Regions from separate parts of the Streptomyces sp. NPDC059853 genome, predicted to be linked through region 3. Evidence: riboswitches for the same ligand, from Rfam matches in the RefSeq annotation. Region 3 holds a riboswitch; each other region holds the start of a gene.
What was found. A riboswitch is a leader RNA that binds a small molecule or an ion and turns the genes downstream of it on or off. The one in region 3 is predicted to bind S-adenosylmethionine.
Positions count from the first base shown of each region.

Region 1 (4,760 bases), on a different contig from region 3:
GCCTCCATCCGCTCCATGTCGGTCGCGAAGTAGGCGGAGATGTAGCCCTTGTCGAAGCGCATGCCCTCGGTGAGCTCCAGCTCAAGACCGAAGGTCTGCGACTCCTCGACGGTGATGACGCCTTCCTTGCCGACCTTGTCCATGGCCTCGGCGATCAGCTCGCCGATCTGGATGTCGCCGGCGGAGATGGAGGCGGTGGAGGCGATCTGCTCCTTGGTCTCGACCTCCTTGGCCTGGCCGAGCAGCGCCTCGGAGACCTTCTCGACGGCCGCCTCGATGCCCCGCTTCAGGGCCATCGGGTTGGCGCCGGCCGCGACGTTGCGCAGACCCTCACGGACCAGGGCCTGAGCCAGCACGGTGGCGGTGGTCGTACCGTCACCCGCGACGTCGTCGGTCTTCTTGGCGACCTCCTTGACCAGCTCGGCGCCGATCTTCTCGTAGGAGTCCTCCAGCTCGATCTCCTTGGCGATGGAGACACCGTCGTTCGTGATCGTGGGGGCGCCCCACTTCTTCTCCAGAACGACGTTGCGGCCCTTGGGACCGAGCGTGACCTTGACGGCGTCGGCGAGCTGGTTCATCCCGCGCTCAAGGCCGCGCCGCGCCTCCTCGTTGAACGCGATGATCTTGGCCATGTGAAGGGGTCCTCCCATATGACGGGGTGGATGCTCCAGGACCGCGCCGGCGCCCGCGACGGACGGCCGTACCCCGGGCGGTTCCTTGCCCCGCCTGGCCCACGACCTCACCGAACCGGTCTCTGCTGTCACTCTCACCCTCAGAGTGCTAACCCATGATTAGCACTCTCCCCCCGAGAGTGCAAGCGCCTTCGCGTTGTCGCAGGTGGCGGCGGGGCGCACATGCCAGGGCCCGCACCCCTGCGCTGGTGTGCGCTGGGTGCGGGCCCCGGGTCGCTCGGCTGCGGTGGTAGTACGGTCGGCGGTTCAGGCGGTCACCCGGACCATGTCGGCCTGAGGACCCTTCTGTCCCTGCGAGATCTCGAACTCGACCCGCTGCCCCTCTTCCAGAGTGCGGTAGCCGTCCATCTGAATCGCGCTGTAGTGGACGAACACGTCCGCACCACCGTCTACCGCGATGAAGCCGTATCCCTTCTCCGCGTTGAACCACTTGACGGTGCCCTGAGCCATTCCAAACTCCCCATGTTGCTGGCCCTTTCACGAGGCCGCACTTCGCGGACCCGGGTCAGACCGGAACGCGTCGACCGCCGCTGAATGTATCTGGACGGAAGCCCTCTGCAACAGGCCATTGAGGAGAGAATTCTTGGAGCCCCCAAACGGGCAAATTACGCAAAGCAGAAGAAAGACGAATATTTCCTTCGCGCCTTATCGCGCCAATCCGGCAATTGGTGCAGCGAATTTCCGCGCGTTTCCGTCGAGAACTGTCGTGAATTCATAGGCGACTGACATCGGCTGGGCCGCGGGGGCCGGCGACGCGCGCGAGCCCACTCTATCGCCCCGGAAACGCCCAACCGCCCCGAAGCGGGCAGCTCCGGGGCGGTTGTTGAAGATGTGATCAAACGTAGACGTGGCGCGCTCAGCAGCCGCCCGCCACCGCCGGGATGATGGAGATCCCGGCGCCGTCCGGCGTGGGAGTGTCCAGGCCCTCGGCGAACCGCACGTCGTCGTCGTTGACGTAGACGTTCACGAAACGGCGCAGCTTGCCCGCGTCGTCCAGCACCCGGGCGGAGATCCCCTGGTGGTTCTTCTCCAGATCGGCGAGAACGTCGCGCAGCGTACCGCCGTCGGCGGAAACCTCCGCCTGGCCGCCGGTGTAGGTGCGCAGGATGGTCGGGATTCGGACAGTCACGCTCATGCGAGGCCAGCCTCTCGGAAAGCGTCCAGATTCGGACGGATGATGGCGGTGGGACCGGTGGTCCCGGCCACCGCGTCCAGGGTCTTGAGGCCGTCGCCGGTGTTCAGTACGACCGTCGTCAGCTCCGGGTCGAGTTGCCCGGTCTCGATCAGCTTGCGGGTCACGCCCACGGTCACCCCGCCCGCCGTCTCGGCGAAGATGCCCTCGGTGCGGGCCAGCAGCTTGATGGCGTCCACGATCTGCGGGTCGGTGACGTCCTCCACCGCCCCGCCGGTGCGGCGGGCGATGTCCAGGACGTAAGGACCGTCCGCCGGGTTGCCGATCGCCAGCGACTTGGCGATGGTGTCCGGCTTCACCGGGCGCACCACGTCGTGCCCGGCCTTGTAGGCCCGGCTGACCGGGGAGCAGCCCTCGGCCTGGGCACCGAAGATCTTGTAGGGCTTGTCCTCGACCAGGCCGGTCGCGATCAGCTCCTTGATCCCCTTGTCGATCTTGGTGAGCTGGGAGCCGGAGGCGATCGGGACCACCAGCTGGTCGGGCAGCCGCCAGCCCAATTGCTCGGCGATCTCGAAGGCCAGGGTCTTGGAGCCCTCGGCGTAGTAGGGGCGGAGGTTGACGTTGACGAAGCCCCAGCCCTCGCCGGCCGGGTCACCGATCAGCTCGCTGCAGAAACGGTTCACGTCGTCGTAGGTGCCCTCGATGCCCACCAGCTCGCCGCCGTAGACGGCGGCCATCACGACCTTGCCCTGCTCCAGGTCGTGCGGGATGAACACACACGAGCGCAGGCCCGCCCGCGCGGCGGCGGCGCCGACCGCGCCCGCCAGGTTGCCGGTCGAGGAACAGGAGAGCGTGGTGAAGCCGAAGGCGCGGGCGGCCTCCACCGCGTTGGCGACCACCCGGTCCTTGAAGGAGTGGGTGGGGTTGCCGGAGTCGTCCTTCACGTACAGCTCGCCGCCGTGCCCGAGCGCCGCGGCCAGCCGGTCGGCCCGGACCAGCGGGGTGCCGCCGGGGTGCAGGTTGGGCTTGGACGCGACATCGGCCGGCACCGGCAGCAGCGGGGCGTAGCGCCAGATGCTGTGCGGCCCGGCCTCGATGGCGCTCCGTAGCGCTCCGGGGTCACCGGTGGGCAGATCGTACGCGATTTCGAGTGGGCCGAAACACGCCTCACAGGCGAAGATCGGGCTGAGCGGGAACCGCTCACCGCACTCCCGGCAGGAGAGCGCCACGGCGGGCCCGAGATCGACGGGGGCTCCGGGGGATCCCGGGGCGGCGGAGGTGCGGGGGGCGCCGTCGGGCGCGGGGGTGTGCGAGGTCAGCACAGGCATGACTACGAGGCCCTTCTCCTCATCTTCCCCGTGACGGCTTTCGCCACAGGACGGAATTGGCACCTTCCCCACCGGGAGCCTCGCGTCCTTACGAGACCGGCGGAAGGGTTGCCGGGGCTTCAACGGGCCGTTCCCTCTGCCCCTCTGGATGAGCTGTATTCGATTGGCTGCGCAGCGTCCCCGATATGCGGAGGACACCTGCGCTGTCCGAGACTGTAACGGACGCCCCGGACAATGGCTCGGGCCGTCCGATCCGCGAGACGAACAGGAGACAGACATATTCTCGCCCGAACTGGGCACCTCCGATGAGGGCCAGATACGGCCATTGATGACATGCCCGACAGAACCGACTGACGTGATCTACCTGACCTACCCGACTTATGTGGTCGAAGCGAACAGGAGCGACATTCGTGCTGGAAGAGGCTGAGGAGTGGCTGACCCGCCGGTCCTGGACTGCCGCTGACCGCTCGCTGCGACGGCTGCTGGACGCGAAGGCGTCGGCCGGCCCTGCGGGCAGCGTCAGTGTCGTGCTTCCCGCGCTGAACGAGGAAGCGACCGTCGGCACCATCGTGGAAGCGCTCCGGCGCGACCTGATGGAGACCGTGCCACTGATCGACGAGCTGATGGTGGTGGACTCCGGGTCCACCGACCGCACCGGGGAAGTCGCCGCGGCGGCCGGTGCCAAGGTCGTCCACCGCGACGAGATCATCCCGCGCATGCCCACCGTCCCCGGCAAGGGGGAGGTGCTGTGGCGCTCCCTCATGGCCACCAGCGGCGAGATCATCTGTTTCGTCGACGCCGATCTGCGGGAGTTCGACTCCCGCTTCGTCTCCGGCATCCTCGGGCCGCTGCTCACCGAGCCCGATGTGCACCTGGTCAAGGCCATGTACGACCGCCCGCTCGGCGACGCCCCCTCAGGAGCCCACCAGGGCGGCCGGGTCACCGAGTTGGTGGCCCGCCCGCTGCTCAACCTGCACTGGCCGCAGCTGGCCGGCGTCGTCCAGCCGCTGGGCGGCGAGTACGCGGCGCGCCGCTCCCTGCTGGAACAGCTGCCCTTCCCGGTCGGCTACGGCGTCGAACTCGGCCTGCTCATCGACACCCTGCACCTCGCCGGGCTCGACGCGGTCGGCCAGGTCGACGTCGGGGTGCGCAAACACCGCCACCAGGACGGCCAGGCCCTGGGCCGGATGGCGGCGGCCATCATGCGCACCGCCCAGAGCCGGCTCCCGGGCCACGGCCCGGTCCCGGTGCAGCAGGGCATGATGCAGTTCGAGCGCCTGGCGGAAGGCGGTTTCGCGCCGCTGACGCACACCATCCACACCGAGGAACGGCCGCCGATGGCCACCGTCCCGGAGTACGCCGCCCGCCAGGCGGCCTGATCCGGGCGGACGGACGGCGCCCCCCCGCACGGACACGCCGAGGGTGACCGGAGGCACGTTTGTGTGGGGGGCTTCCTGGCTAGGGTCGGATCATGGGCGTTGCAGCAGACTCCGAGACACCCCCGGTCCTGGTCGCGTCCAACCGCGGCCCCGTCAGCTACTCGCTTGGCGAGGACGGCACGCTGACCGCGCGGCGCGGCGGCGGCGGCATGGTCTCCGGGCTCTCCGC
Region 1 covers NZ_JBHWJL010000144.1:6,525-11,284, reverse strand. Annotated here, with positions in the region: gene groL (chaperonin GroEL) at 1-632, opposite strand, end outside; gene ACFV5N_RS16575 (cold-shock protein) at 939-1,142, opposite strand; gene ACFV5N_RS16570 (MoaD/ThiS family protein) at 1,549-1,827, opposite strand; gene thrC (threonine synthase) at 1,824-3,152, opposite strand; SAM riboswitch class I at 3,169-3,307, opposite strand; gene ACFV5N_RS16560 (glucosyl-3-phosphoglycerate synthase) at 3,563-4,531, shown strand; gene ACFV5N_RS16555 (trehalose-6-phosphate synthase) at 4,624-4,760, shown strand, end outside.
Region 1: another riboswitch for S-adenosylmethionine. It lies ahead of thrC (threonine synthase); the one in region 3 lies ahead of ACFV5N_RS06385 (aminotransferase class V-fold PLP-dependent enzyme).

Region 2 (4,760 bases), on a different contig from region 3:
GACGGACGGTGCCAGTACGGTACGTCCCACGGTGTCCGCGATCACCAGCAGCAGCCCGCCGGTGAGGAAGGCGAACGGCAGCAGGTAGCGGTGGTCGGCGCCGATGGCGAGCCGCGCGATGTGCGGGCCGACCAGGCCGACGAAGCCGATGACGCCGCAGAAGGACACCACGACGGCGGCCAGCACGACCGAGACGACGATCAGTCCGACCCGTACGGCCGTGACGTTCACCCCCAGGCTCCTGGCGGCGTCGTCACCGGCGAAGGCGATGGCGTTGAGGTCGCGGCTGTACCACAGCAGCAGCGGCAGGGCGGCCAGCGCGAAGGCGCCGACGACGGTGACGTCCTGCCAGCCGGCGTCGTTCACCGAGCCGAACGTCCAGCGGACGATGGCCTGGAGGGTGTTCTCGTCGGCCACGAACTGGAGGGCGGCGGTCATCGCCTCGAAGAGCTGGGTGAGCGCGATGCCCAGCAGGAGCAGGGTGGCGGCGGACATCGCCTTGGCGGAGGCGAGGCCGAGCACCACGGCGGACACGGCCAGGGCGGTGCCCAGCGCGCTGCCGATGACCAGCCACGAACCGGAGCCGGCCGAGCCGCCCGTCAGCAGGATCGCCAGCGCCGCCCCGAAGGCGGCGGCCGGGGAGACGCCGAGCGTGAACGGTGAGACGAGCGGGTTGCGCAGCAGCCCCTGCATCACCACACCGGCCAGCGAGAGCGCGGCACCGGCGGCGAAGGCGAGCAGGACCCGGGGCAGCCGCAGGTTGATGATGATGGAGTAGGTCTGGGCGAAGTCCTCACGCAGCACGCCGCCGAAGACGGCGAGCCGGACGGCCTGCCACACGTCCGCGGGTCCCGCGTTGGCGGTGCCCGCGGTGACGCACCAGCCGGTGATGAGGACGGCGAGTACCGTACCGGCCCACAGCACGCCCGGCCGGCCGCGCCGGCCGGGCCGGGTGGGCGGCGGGGCGTCCGGCGCCGCCTCGCGCGGCGCCGTCCGGGTGAGCGTCATGGCGGGTCAGCCCGCCTTCCGGACGTACGCGTCGGCGCCGGCGAAGTCCTCGATGCCCTGGAACTCCTCGGCCCAGCGCTGGAGGTAGCCGTCCGGGTCGGTGTCGGCGAACGCGTCCGGGTGCAGCCAGGTGGCCAGGTACAGCGCGCCGATGGCCTTCGAGAGGCCGCTGGTGGCCCAGCCGTTGGTGACGAAGACGTTGCCGTCGCGGACGGCGGTGAGGTCCCGCCAGCCGGCCCGGCCGGTGAGGTCGGCGGTGACCGTGTCGAACCTGTCGTCGCCGGTGGGCGCGGCCGAGGGACCGAACTCGTGCACCACGACCTGCGGGTCGCGCTCCAGCAGCGAGGCGGGGTCGACGGTGGTCTCGGCCTGCTGGTCGCCGCCGGTGTCGAGGTCGCCGTAGATGTTCTCGCCCCCGGCGGCGACGATGATCTGGTCGAAGCCGGAGCCGGGCAGGCCGGTGAGGTAGGGCTGTTCGGTCTCCCAGTACACGCGCACCGGTTCCGTACCGGCCACCCGGTCGCTGATCAGGCCGAAGATCTCGTCGTAGAAGGCGGCGACGCGCTCGGCGCCCTCCGGTTCGCCGAAGACCTCGCCGAGCAGGTCGACGGTCTCGTGGAAGACGTCGAAGTCCCAGGCGGTGGCGACGACCACGGGGATGCCGAAGGACTCCAGCTGCCGCGCGGCCTCTTGCCAGGCGCCGTTGCGCGGGATGATGAAGACGTCCGGGTCGAGTCCGGCGACCGACTCGTAGTTGATCTCCTGGAGGTCCTCGCTGACGACCTCGTCGTCGGCTATGCCGAGGTAGGGCAGCCGGGACTGGGAGACGCGGTCGTAGCCGACGACGCGGTCGCCGGCTCCGATGGCCTGGGCGAACTCGTTGCCGTAGCTGTTGAGGACGACGGCGCGTTCGGCCGGCCCGTCCAGTTCGACGGTGCGCCCGGCGTCGTCCACGACGGTCAGCGCGCCCTCGGAGGTGCCGCCGCCGGTCTCCCGCGCGCCGTCCTCGTTCACCACGGTGCCGCAGGCGCTCGCGGCGGACACGACGGTGATCGCTGCGGCGAGGGACAGGGCGCGGGCCATGCGGTGTCTCATGGTGGTTCCGTTCTCCGTGGTCTCAGTGGGAGGCGTCGGGCCAGTAGGGGTCGCCGAGGCTGAGCATCAGCCGGTTGGCCCAGGTGAAGAAGGCGGTGGCCGCGACCAGATCGGTCAGCTCGGCGTCGGTGAGGCCCACGGCGCGCAGCCGGTCCACGTGGGCGGTGGTGGCGCTCACCGGGGTGGTGGCGAGCGCGGCGGCGAACGCGATGACGGCGCTCCAGCGCTCGTCCTGCCCCTCGGCGAGCCCGGCGGTCGCCGCGGGCACCCAGTCGGCGGCGCGCGGCAGCGTGACGCCGAGCAGCCGGTCGACGTCCTGTTCGCGCTTGGACATCTGGGCGGACTTGCGGGCGTGTACGGAGGCGCAGTACACGCAGTCGGTCACCTTGCTGGTGGCGGCGGCGGCCAGTTCGCGCTCGGCGCGCGGCAGGCCCTCGCGGGTGGCGAAGATCGCGCTGTCCAGGGCGGTACGGGCCGCCAGCACCTTGGGCAGCCGGGCCAGCAGCCGGAAGTACTCGCCGTTGGTCTTGCCCCGGAAGGAGTCCTCCTGCTCGGGGGTGAGTTCGCCGACCGGGACCGGCGGCACCCAGGCGGTCCAGGAGAGCAGTTCGCGGGTGTACTCCACCGGCCGTTCCCGGCCGTTGGAGGCGGTGCGGGCGCGGCTCTTGGTCCGGCCGTGCCCGGGGGTGGTGCGGGCGGGCGGCTGGTACGGGCCGGGCTCGCGGCCCTGGAGCAGCCGCAGGCCGAGGATGGCGCGGGCCTGGAAGGCGGTGAACGCGGCGGTCTGGGAGAGGGTGACGATCGCGTCGGGGGACCAGCCGGTGCCGGTCAGCCGGGCCAGGTCCTCGCGGGTGGCGAGCGCGGGGGAGACGGTGATGAGGTCGATGTGCGCGGCGGCGGCGCGCAGCGCGGGGTCGGCGGGCAGGTCGTCGCCGTACAGCGGGTCGGCGCCGCGTTCGGTGTGGTGCTCGACGAGTTCGGGGACCCCGTGCCAGCGGGCGGCCAGTGCGGCGAGCCCCCGGCGTACCGGGGCGCTCACCGGCGCGGGCCCGTCGAACAGCGCCTCCCCGGCCTCCTGGGCGCGGCGCACCACCAGCGGTTTGCCGGCGCGGGCGGCCGCGATCCGCTCGTCCAGGGCGGCGAGCCGCCCGATGTCGTCCGGTTGCGTGGTGTCGCCGGTGGTGCTCATGGGTCCGCCTCGTCGTGCAGGGTTCGCAGGGGCGACCGCGACACGCGGCAAACGCGCCGGCTCCGTCCGGGAGGGAGCCGGGAACTCGTCAGGAGCACGCTTGCCGCATCACCGCAGCCGGGTCTTTCCCCGGGGGCACCCCACCGTGCAGGAGGGTTGCCGGCCAGCTAGCCGGGACTTCGCGCTGGCACTCTTGACCTGCGCGTCACCCTAGCCACAGCGACCACAGAGCGAAACACCTGTCCGGCATACGAGAAACGGCTGGTCAGGCCCGATAGGACCGGGCGCCGCGCCCCTCCCGGAGGGTCAGGGCCCACCACCCCAGCTGATCGAGCAGCGACCGCGCCGCCCCCGCGGCCTCCTCCTCCCCCGCGCCGCCGAAGTCGTCCCAGGGGCCGTGCCCGTGGAAGCTGACGGTGTTCCGCACGGTGGTGGCGTGCAGTTCGGCGAACACCTGCCGCAGATGCTCGGCCGCCCGCAGCCCGCCGGAGATCCCGCCGTAGGACACCAGGCCGACCGGCTTGGCGTGCCACTCGGTGAAGTGCCAGTCGATGACGTTCTTCAGCGCGCCGGGGTAGCTGTGGTTGTACTCGGGGGTCACCACGACGTAGGCGTCCGCGGCGTGCAGCCGTGGCGACAACGCGTCCAGCGCGTCCCGGGTGGCCTGTCCGGGACTCCCGGACATCGAGGTGGACAGGGCGTAGTCGGCGACATCGATCTGCCCGACGGAGAACTCCCCGTGCTGCCGCGCCTGCCCGGCGAACCAGGAGGCCACGACGGGTCCCACCCGGCCCTCCCGCACACTTCCGGTGATCACTTCGAGTCGCATGGCCTCGCTGGTCATGATGGATCGTTCCCTCCTGCCGGCCCGGCGGCCCGGCGAAAAGCGACAGTGCGACCACGCTAGAAGTTCAAGAAACCTTGAAGTCAAGGATGTTGCGCGGGGAGCGTCCGTCTCACCATCCGGACGCTCCCCTGGACGCCGGCGCTCGTCACCGCGCGCGCCGCCGCTACCGCCCGCTGGCGCAGCATGCCTCCGGCGCCGCGGCGGCGCTCCCGCCCAGCGTGTCGGCGTCCGCCTTCACGACGTACACCTCCCAGGGCTCCCGGCCGGGTCCGTGCACCCAGACCTTGTCCTGGACGGCGTAGCAGCAGGACGTGTCGTTCTCCTCGAAGGTCGCCAGACCGGACTCCTTCAGCCGCCCGGCCGCCGCCGTGACCTCCTCGGCGGACTCCACCTCCACGCCGAGATGGTCGAGGCGGGTCTCCCCGTCCGGCGCGCCCTCAAGGAGAACGAGCTTGAGCGGAGGCTCGGCGACGGCGAAGTTCGCGTACCCCTCGCGCCGCTTGGCGGGGCCGGTGCCGAACAACTGGCTGTAGAAGGCAATCGAGGCCTCCAGATCACTGACGCGCAGGGCGAGCTGAACGCGGGACATGGCGTGGCTCCCTTGTATCGACGACTGTCGAT
Region 2 covers NZ_JBHWJL010000044.1:15,664-20,423, reverse strand. Annotated here, with positions in the region: gene ACFV5N_RS07585 (FecCD family ABC transporter permease) at 1-1,008, opposite strand, end outside; gene ACFV5N_RS07580 (ABC transporter substrate-binding protein) at 1,015-2,103, opposite strand; gene ACFV5N_RS07575 (peroxidase-related enzyme) at 2,126-3,292, opposite strand; SAM riboswitch class IV at 3,384-3,491, opposite strand; gene ACFV5N_RS07570 (NADPH-dependent FMN reductase) at 3,558-4,136, opposite strand; gene ACFV5N_RS07565 (ArsI/CadI family heavy metal resistance metalloenzyme) at 4,303-4,728, opposite strand.
Region 2: another riboswitch for S-adenosylmethionine. It lies ahead of ACFV5N_RS07575 (peroxidase-related enzyme); the one in region 3 lies ahead of ACFV5N_RS06385 (aminotransferase class V-fold PLP-dependent enzyme).

Region 3 (4,760 bases):
CCGGGGGCCGGTCCGGTCGCCGCGGGTCCTGCTCGGTGGTGAGCGTCATCGGGGAACTCCGGTCGATGTCGGCGGACATCAGGCGGGCTGGAGGACGATCCGCGGATCGACCTTGGGGTAGATGAGATCGACGGCGAGGTTGACCACGACGTACAGGGCGCCGGCCAGGAAGATGATCGCCCGGATGACGGGGAAGTCCTGGTCCGCGATGGCGTCGGCGGTCAGCCGGCCGATGCCGGCGCGGGCGAAGACCGTCTCGGTGATGATGGCGCCGGCCAGGATGTTGCCGATCATCATGCCGAGCATGGTCAGCGCCGGGATGGAGGCGTTGCGGAAGGCGTGCGTCCACACGGTGCGCAGCCGCCCGGCCCCCTTGGCGCGGGCGGTGCGCACGTACGGTTCGGCCAGCGCCGTCCGCAGCCCCTTGGCCAGCAGCTGGGCCAGCACGCCCGCGCTGGGCAGGGCGAGCGCGATGGCGGGCAGCACCAGCCGGGAGGCGTCGCCGTCGCCGTACGCCGGGAACCAGCCCAGGCCGAAGGAGAACACCTGGATCAGCAGGATCGCGGTCCAGAAGCTGGGCAGCGAGATCCCGGCGACGGTGCCGGAGAGCACCGCGTTGCGCAGCGGCGCCCAGGGGGCCAGGGTGGCCGCCAGCGCGGCGGCCACCCCCAGGACGGCGGTGAGCAGCAGGGACGCGGTGGCCAGCTCCAGGGTGGAGGGCAGGGCGCGCCCCAGCATGGCGGAGACCTCGTCCCCGGTACCGAAGGAGGTGCCGAAGTCCAGGGTCAGCGCCCGGGAGACGAAGTCCGCGTACTGGGCGTACAGCGGACGGTCCAGGCCCAGCTCGGCGCGGAGCGCGTCGGCCTGGGCCCGGTCGACGCCCATCGGGTCGCCGCCGCCGGCGGAGCGCAGCATGATCGACACCGGGTCGCCGGGGACGAGATGCAGCACCAGGAAGGACAGGCTCAGCGCCGCCCACAGGACGATGATTCCGTTGGCGAGCCGGACCAGGACGTAGCGCCTCACGAAGCGATCCACACCTCGTTCAGCAGCGGCTTGCCCTCGATGTCGGCGCGGAAGCCGCCGACGGAGGGGCCGTAGCCGTAGGACCAGAACCGGTCGTAGACGGGGATGGTGTAGCCCTGCTCGATGATGCGCTGCTGGGCGGCGTCACCGATGGTCTGCCGCTCGTCCGGGTCGACGGTGGACTGGAGGGCGTCGAGGAGGGCGTCGAGTTCCTCGTCGGGGTGGTTGTACAGCATGCTCATCTCCGGGTGGGCGGAGCCGTAGACGAGGCGGATGACGTCGACGTCGGCGCGGCCCTGGCTCCAGGTGGTCAGGTCGCCGGGGAACTCGTCGATGGGCACGTCGGGGAGGGTGGCCACCGGGTCGAGGACGAGTTCGACGCCGATCTCCTTCCACTCCTGCTGCACCAGTTGGTGCTGGGCCTCGGTGTCGGTGCTGCCGGACTGGTAGGTGATGGTGAGGGAGAGCCGGTCGCCGTCGGCGTTCTCGCGGATGCCGTCGGTGCCGACCCGGTCGTAACCGGCGCCCTCCAGCAGGGCGATGGCGGCCTCGGGGTCGTGCCGGATCTCCGCGGACTGGTCGGTCCAGCCGGGGGTGGCGGCGGTGAGCACGCCGGTGGCCGGCTGCTGGGTGCCCTGGAAGACGGCGTCGACGACGGCCTGCCGGTCGATGCCCAGGCTCAGCGCGCGGCGGACATCGGGGTCCTGGAGTTTGGGGCTGGAGGCGAGCGGGATGTACGGGATGGCGATGCCGGGCGAGGCGCCGGTGGCCAGGCCGTAGCCGGGCAGGTTGGTCAGCTCGGCCTGGTTGGTGAAGGGGATGCCGTCGGCGAGGTCGATCTGGTCGCTGGTGACCGCGCCGTAGCGGACGCCGCCCTCGGGGACGACTTCGAGGACGATCCGGTCGACGTAGGCGGGGCCCTGGTTCTCGGCGATCGGGGAGGCCCAGGCGTAGTCCTCGCGCTTGATGAGTTCGACGGACTTCTCGGGGGTGAAGGAGCCGAGGGTGAACGGTCCCGAGGCGGCGAAGTCGCCCAGGCACAGGGCGGCGGGGTCGTTGCCGAGGGAGGCCGGGGAGAGCTGGACGAAGGAGGCGGTGGCGGTGGCCTGGAGGAACTGGGCGTTGGGGCCGTCGAAGTCGACGCGCACGGTGTGCGGGTCCAGGACGGTGGCGCCCTGGTAGCCGGCGAGGAAGCTGCCGGCCTGCGGGGCGCGGGCGCCGAGGTCGACGATGGCGTCGAAGTTGGCCTTCACCGCCTCGGCGTCGAAGGGGGCGCCGTCCGAGAAGGTGACGTCCTCGCGCAGATGGAAGGTGAACTGGCTGACGTCGTCACTGATCTCCCAGGAGGTGGCGAGCCAGGGCTTGATCTCCTTGGTCTCCGGGTCCTGTTCGGTGAGCTGGTCGCCGAGCTGGCGGCCGACGTTGCGGGAGGTGAGCTGGGGGCGCTGGCGCGGGTCGACGCAGTCGATGGTGTTGGCGAAGGCGTACCGCAGGGTGCCGCCGGCCACCGGGTCGCCGGAGGCGCCGCCGCCCGTGCCGTCACCGGAGCCGCCGGTGCCGCTCTCGCCGGTGCCGCAGGCGGTGAGGGTGACGGCGAGCGCGGCGAGCAGCGCGGTGGCGTGGGCGGGGCGGGGTATGCGACGGCTGCTGCGCCGTCGTGGCGTGGGCGTGGTGGCCACGGAGGGCTTCCTTTCAGGACGAATCCCCCGGCCGGCGGCGCGCGTTCGGGCACGGCGCGGCGGCGGGCGGAAACGGGGTGTGCGGGGCGCACGGGGGGAGAGCGGGCGGGGCGACGCGCCGCGGCACGGCCGGCCCCGGGCAGGGGCGGGCCGGGCGCGGGGCACGGAAGTCCCGTGGAACGGGCGGCGGTTGCGGGGCTACGGGCGCGGCTCAGGGCCGGCGCTCACCGCCGGGAAAGGGAGGGGAAATCAGCAGCCGGCACAGGACGCCGACGCGACGCGGAGCAGGTCCACGTGTCGGCGCGACGTCAAAAGCGGCAGGGCTGGCATGCGGCAAATATCGGCCAACCCCGGCGGACTGTCAAGCACGCCCCGAGACGGGGATCTCGCCATCCGGACAGCCGGTGTTCACCGGGCGGCCGGCATGGCATAGTCTCCGATCAGGTCACGAGTGACAGCGATCAAGGCCCCGGCCCGCTGTCCGGCAACCCTCCAACCGTCGGCGGGGTGCCCCGGGTGATGACCGGGCCGTAGGCAGCGAGGTCTGCGGCAAGCACGGTTCGCGAGGGAGTTTTCCGATGAGCAAGCGAATGCGATAGGGCGCACGCCCCCGACCCAGCCTGCCCCTGCCTGCTTTTCTTCATCCTTTCCGGAGCTTCGCCATGCCCGTGACCCTGACCACCCCTGCCCGGAACACCACCACCGACTGTCGCCTGCCGGTGCTCGGCGACGACGTCCGCGCCCCGCTCGCGGACGGCGGCGAGACCGGCTACGCGGCCCTCGACTACGCCGCCAGCGCCCCCGCCCTGCGCGCGGTGTGGGACGAGGTCGCCGCGTACGCCCCGTACTACGGCAGCGTGCACCGCGGCGCCGGCCATCTGTCGCAGCTGTCCACCGACCTGTACGAGGAGAGCCGGCGCACCGTGGCCGCGTTCCTCGGCTGCCGGCCCGACGACGAACTGATCTTCACCCGCTCCACCACCGACTCGCTCAACCTGCTGGCCGGCGCCCTGCCCACCGGCACCCAGGTGTTCGTCTTCGAGACCGAACACCACGCCGCGCTGCTGCCCTGGGCCCACCACGGCCACGCCGTCACCTACCTCCCCGCCCCGCGCACCCCGGGACAGGCCGTCGCCACCCTCGTCAACGCCCTCGCCGACGCCGGACCGGGGCCGAAGCTGCTGTGCGTCACCGGCGCCTCCAACGTCACCGGCGAACTGTGGCCGGTCGCCGAACTCGCCACCGCCGCCCGCCGGGCCGGCGCCCGCACCGTCCTGGACGCCGCCCAGCTCGCCCCGCACCGCCCGGTGGACATCACCGCGCTCGGCGTCGACTGGGTGGCCTTCTCCGGGCACAAGCTGTACGCGCCCTTCGGCGCCGGGGTGCTCGCCGGCCGCGCCGACTGGCTGCGCCGCGGCCGGCCCTACCTGGCGGGCGGCGGCGCCAGCCGCGCGGTCACCGCGGAGGGCGGCGCGGTGACGGTGGAGTGGCAGGACAACGTCGCACGGCACGAGGCCGGTTCGCCCAACGTCATCGGCGCCTGTGCGATCGCCGCCGCCTGCCGTGCCCTGACCGGGGCGGGCTTCGAGCGGCTGGTGGCGCGCGAGGAGGAACTGCTGTCGGGCCTGCGGGCGGGCCTGGCCACCGTCCCCGGCGTCCGGGAACTGACGCTGTTCGGCCCGCAGGCCGCCCGGGTGGCGGTGCTGTCGTTCGTCGTGGACAACTGGCCGAGCGAGGCGTTCGCCCGGGCGCTCTCCGAGCGGTACGGCATCGGCGTCCGCGACGGACTGTTCTGCGCGCACCCCCTGGTCCGTACCCTGCTGGGCGCGGACGAGGCGGCGGCGGACGGCTGCGAGGGCCCGCTGAAGGCGATCCGGGTGAGCTTCGGCGTCGGCACCCCGGCCGAGCACCTGGAGCGGCTGGTGCGCGCGGTGCGCGAACTGGTCGCCGAGGGTCAGCCGGCCGCCTGACAGACCGGGCACCAGAACAGGTTGCGGGCGGCGAGTTCGGCACGCCGGATCGCCGTCCCGCACACCAGGCAGGGCAGCGTGGCGC
Region 3 covers NZ_JBHWJL010000035.1:2,511-7,270, forward strand. Annotated here, with positions in the region: gene ACFV5N_RS06365 (ABC transporter permease) at 1-79, opposite strand, end outside; gene ACFV5N_RS06370 (ABC transporter permease) at 79-1,026, opposite strand; gene ACFV5N_RS06375 (ABC transporter substrate-binding protein) at 1,023-2,705, opposite strand; gene ACFV5N_RS06380 (putative leader peptide) at 2,955-3,098, opposite strand; SAM riboswitch class IV at 3,149-3,267, shown strand; gene ACFV5N_RS06385 (aminotransferase class V-fold PLP-dependent enzyme) at 3,368-4,675, shown strand; gene ACFV5N_RS06390 (Fpg/Nei family DNA glycosylase) at 4,660-4,760, opposite strand, start outside.